DNA from 2 places in the Leifsonia sp. Ger2509 genome. Region 1 is predicted to be linked to the other one. Evidence: predicted binding sites of a transcription regulator. Region 1 holds the regulator's gene; the other holds the start of a gene.
What was found. Region 1 encodes HrcA, which represses chaperone genes, less so after heat shock. Its sites were predicted from a motif close to TTNGCACTCGNNNNNNNCGAGTGCNAA; they were not measured.
Positions count from the first base shown of each region.

Region 2: a site for HrcA is predicted at 1,245-1,271, ahead of groES (co-chaperone GroES). Genes of this name have one in related genera too.

Region 1 covers NZ_JBUYVB010000003.1:119,088-121,285, reverse strand. Annotated here, with positions in the region: gene dnaJ (molecular chaperone DnaJ) at 1-534, opposite strand, end outside; gene hrcA (heat-inducible transcriptional repressor HrcA) at 561-1,583, opposite strand; gene ACV7NN_RS00850 (DUF4870 domain-containing protein) at 1,799-2,198, shown strand, end outside.
Region 2 covers NZ_JBUYVB010000003.1:3,175,148-3,177,345, reverse strand. Annotated here, with positions in the region: gene rarD (EamA family transporter RarD) at 1-742, opposite strand, end outside; gene groES (co-chaperone GroES) at 871-1,167, opposite strand; gene ACV7NN_RS15380 (class I SAM-dependent methyltransferase) at 1,299-2,198, shown strand, end outside.

The sequences.
Region 1 (2,198 bases):
GCACGGGCTCGAGGTCATCACGTTGCCGAGCAGGGAGCGCACCGAGCGCTGGATGCTCCCGGACCCGTGGCAGATGTCGCAGGTCACAGGCGCCGTGCCGGGCTGGCAGCACGACCCGTTGCAGGTCTCGCAGACGATCGCCGTGTCGACCTCCAGGTCGCGGTGGGTGCCGAAGATGATCTCGTCGAGATCCACCTCGACGCGCAGGAGCGCATCCTGGCCACGCTCGCGCCGCGACTTGGGACCGCGGCCTCCGCCTCCGCCACCTCCGAAGAACGTCTCGAAGATGTCGCCGAAGTTCCCGAAGCCGCCGGCACCGGGGAAACCGGCCTGCGGCCCGAGGTCGTACTGCTCCCGCTGCTGGGGGTCACTCAGCACGTCGTAGGCGTGGGTGACGAGCTTGAACCGCTCGGACGCCTCGGGGCTCGGGTTCACATCGGGGTGGAGTTCCCGTGCCAGACGACGGTAGGCCTTCTTGATCTCATCGGGGGTGGCGTCGCGGTCGACGCCGAGTACTTCGTAGTGGTCAGCCACGTAGGCAGTTCCTTAACTGTCGATTGCTAGTTCTCGCCGAGCAGTCGGGAGAGGTATCGGGCGACGGCACGGACGGCCGCCATGTTGTTCGAATAGTCCATGCGGGTCGGGCCGAGCACGCCGAGCCTGGCGATGCCGGAGGTGGCCGACGTGTAGCCGCTGGTGAGAACGCTCGTCTCAGCGAGGCCGAAAGGCGCGTTCTCCCGTCCGATCGAGACGGACACGCCGTGCTGGTCGGTCGCCATCTCACCGAAGAGACGGAGCAGGATGACCTGCTCCTCGATCGCCTCCAGCACCGGATAGATGCTTCCGGTGAAGTCGTGCTCGGTGCGCACCAGGTTGGCGGCGCCCGCCATCAGCAGCTTGTCCTGCCGGTTCGCCTCGATCTGCTCGACGACGGTCTTAGCGACCGGTGCGATCACGTCATGACCGGGCTCACCGCTATTCCCAGCGAGTGCGCGAAGGCGCGCCGCGGCCTCGGCGAGCGTCAGCCCGGCGGTCGCGGAGTTCACGGCCGTCCGCACCTGTGCGATGCGCTCATCATCGAGTTCGCGGGGAACCTCGATCACGCGCTGCTCGACGGCGCCTGAGTCCGTGATGAGCACGCTCAGGAGCCGCTGGGGTGCGAGCGCGACGAACTCGATGTGGCGGATGCGCGACCGTGAGACCGACGGATACTGCACGAGCGCGACCTGGTGGGTCAGCTGCGAGAGCAGGCGGACCGTGCGAGCGAGCACGTCGTCGAGGTCGACGGACTGCCCGAGGAAGACCTCGATGGCCTGGCGCTGAGCATGGCTGAGCGGCTTCAGATCGGCGAGCTGGTCGACGAAGACCCGGTACCCCTTGTCGGTGGGGACCCGGCCGGAGGACGTGTGCGGCGCGACGATCAGCTCCTCGTCTTCGAGCGCGGCCATGTCGTTGCGGATCGTCGCTGCGGACACACCGAACGCGTGGCGCTCGACGATGCTCTTCGACCCGACGGGCTCGCGCGACGCCACGTAGTCCTGCACGATCACGCGGAGAACCTCGAGGCTCCGATCCGACACCATCTTCTCGTCGCCTCCCTGACACCGACCTGTTAGCACTCGTTTAGCCTGAGTGCTAATCATATCGCTTCGACACGCCATCGAATCATTGCACCCGGCAGTTTCACGGCAGTAGCTTATGCATGAGTTCGCACGATCGCCCGGATCGATCACATCGAAAGGTGCACGCGCCTACCGAGCAGGTCCGTTGAGTTCCACTGGAATGAAAGGCACCGATCATGACCGACCCCAACCAACCTCCCGTCGACCCGACAGGCTCGGGAGTCCCGCCCCAGCAGCCGGTTCCGCCGCAGCAGCCCGTGCCGCCGCAGCAGCCGTACGCGAACGTGCCGCCCCAGCCCGCCGGCGTCCCTCCGCAGCAGCCGTACGCTGCTGCCGCCCCGGGCGCGCCGCTCACCGCTGCTGAGGACAAGCAGTGGGCGTCGTTCGCCCACCTCGGCGGCATCCTCTGGTTCCTCCCGTCGCTGATCATCTTCCTGGTCTTCAAAGACCGGGGGGCGCTCACTCGCCAGGAGTCCAAGGAAGCACTGAACTGGCAGATCACCTGGATCCTCGTCTGGCTCGTCTCGGGGATCCTCGGGTCGATCCTGCTGGCGACGCCCGCCTGGCCGATCTCGT
Region 2 (2,198 bases), 3.1 Mb from region 1:
AGCCCATGTAGACGAGTGGCAGCCGTCGCGACGCCGCTGCGAAGAAAAGCAGAGGGATGGCCGTGATGACGCCCAGGCCGACGAGCAGGACGGTGTGCCAGGCGCTGACCGTGCCGAAGGTGAGGCCGGCCATCGCCGAGACGACGACGAGTTGGATGATGGCGACCGGGGTCAGCCACATGGTTTCGAGGGTCAGTCCGCCGACGGCGTCGACCTGGCCGCCGACGCGCTTCTTGATCAGTCCGTAGAGGCCGAACGAGAACGCGAGGATGAGCGCGATCCACGGCAGCGACCCGTAGCCGATCCCGAGCACGATCACCGCGACGATGCTCACTCCGACCGCCACCCACTGGGCCGGACGGAGCCGCTCACGCTGCACGACGACACCGAGGAACACGGTCACGATCGGATTGATGAAGTAGCCGAGCGCAGCCTCGACGACGTGGCCGCTGACCGTGGCGAGCACGTAGGTCTGCCAGTTCACGTAGATCAGCGCGCCGGCGACCCCCATCGTCAGGACGACGCGTCGGTTGCGCAGGAGCGCGCCGAACGGTCGCCAGGCCCGCGTCGCGGTGAGCAGGATGGCGCAGAAGACCAGTGAGAAGACCACGCGCCAGGCGACGATCTCGAAGGCGTTCGCGGGTGCCAATGCGAGGAAGTAGATGGGGAGGAAGCCCCAGAGAACGTAGGCCGAGATCGCGTACACGAGGCCGGACCGGCGATGGCTCGACAGGGGTTTCACCGCGTCAGCGTGACTCTCTTCGGCGTTCGAGGTCGACTCGAGTTCGGGGCTGGACACTCCAGCGATATTACGCCGAAACGGAAAGGGCCCGGACGCTGTCGCATCCGGGCCCTTTCGACGTGGGATCGTCAGCGGACGACCACTGCGAGAACGTCGCGAGCGGAGAGGACGAGGTAGTCCTCACCGGCGAACTTGACCTCGGTTCCGCCGTACTTCGAGTAGATCACCTTGTCGCCGACGGCGACGTCGAGCGGGATGCGGTTGCCGTTGTCATCGATGCGGCCGGGGCCCACTGCAACGACCTCGCCCTCCTGCGGCTTCTCCTTGGCGGTGTCGGGAATGACGAGACCCGAAGCAGTCATCTGCTCAGCCTCGACCTGCTTGATAACGATGCGATCCTCGAGCGGCTTGATGGAGACCGACACGGTTGACCTCTTTCTTGAACTAAGACTGGAGTTAGCACACTCACACCGAGAGTGCTAAACCGAGTCTAGATGCTGAGTTAGCAGTCACGCAACGTGAGTGCCAAACAGCGGGACCTGCGTACGCTGGGTTCATGGAGAGGTCCGAACTCGTCGAACTGCTGTCGCCGGAGGGGCTCCGGCTACTCGATTCGCTGCCTCCCTATAACTCGAACAGCGATGTCGTGCGGATGGTCAGCGACCTCCGCAAGGCCGGCCATCCGCCCGCGCTCGTCGCCGCTGTCCTCACCCAGGCGCGCCTCCGCTCGAAGGCTGCGGGCAAGTTCGGCCCATTCGCCGACCGGATGCTCTTTACCGAGGCGGGGCTCGAGCAGGCGACGCGGCTCTCCGTCGCCGCCCTCCACGCCGGGCGCTTCGCATCCTCCGGACTCTCGCGGGTCGTCGACCTCGGCTGCGGGATCGGCGGGGATGCGATGGCGATGGCCGCCATCGACCTCGAGGTCACGGCGGTCGACGCCGACGAGATCACCGCCGCGATCGCGAGCTACAACCTGGCTCCGTTCGCGAACGCTTCGGTGCTCAATGAGCGGGCGGAAGACGTCGACCTGCGCGGCTTCGACGGCCTCTACCTCGATCCGGCGCGTCGGACGGCGGGCCACGGCCAGACGACTCGTCTCACCGACCCCGACGACTATTCACCGTCGCTGAACTTCGCGTTCGAACTCGCGACCGGCCGCTCCGTCGGGGTGAAGCTCGGCCCCGGGTTCGATCGCGACCTCATCCCGACGACCGCCGAGGCGCAGTGGATCTCCGTCGACGGCCAGCTGGTCGAGATGGGACTGTGGTTCGGAGCGCTGGCCAGGCCGCGCATCCGCCGCTCCGCGCTGGTGATCGACGCGACCGGCTCCCACGAGCTCACCGCCCCGGAGGACAGCGTCGACGTGGACACGGGCGAGCTCGGCGACTACCTGTACGAGCCGGACGGGGCGGTCATCCGTGCCCGGCTGATCGGCGACCTTGCACGGTCGCTCGGC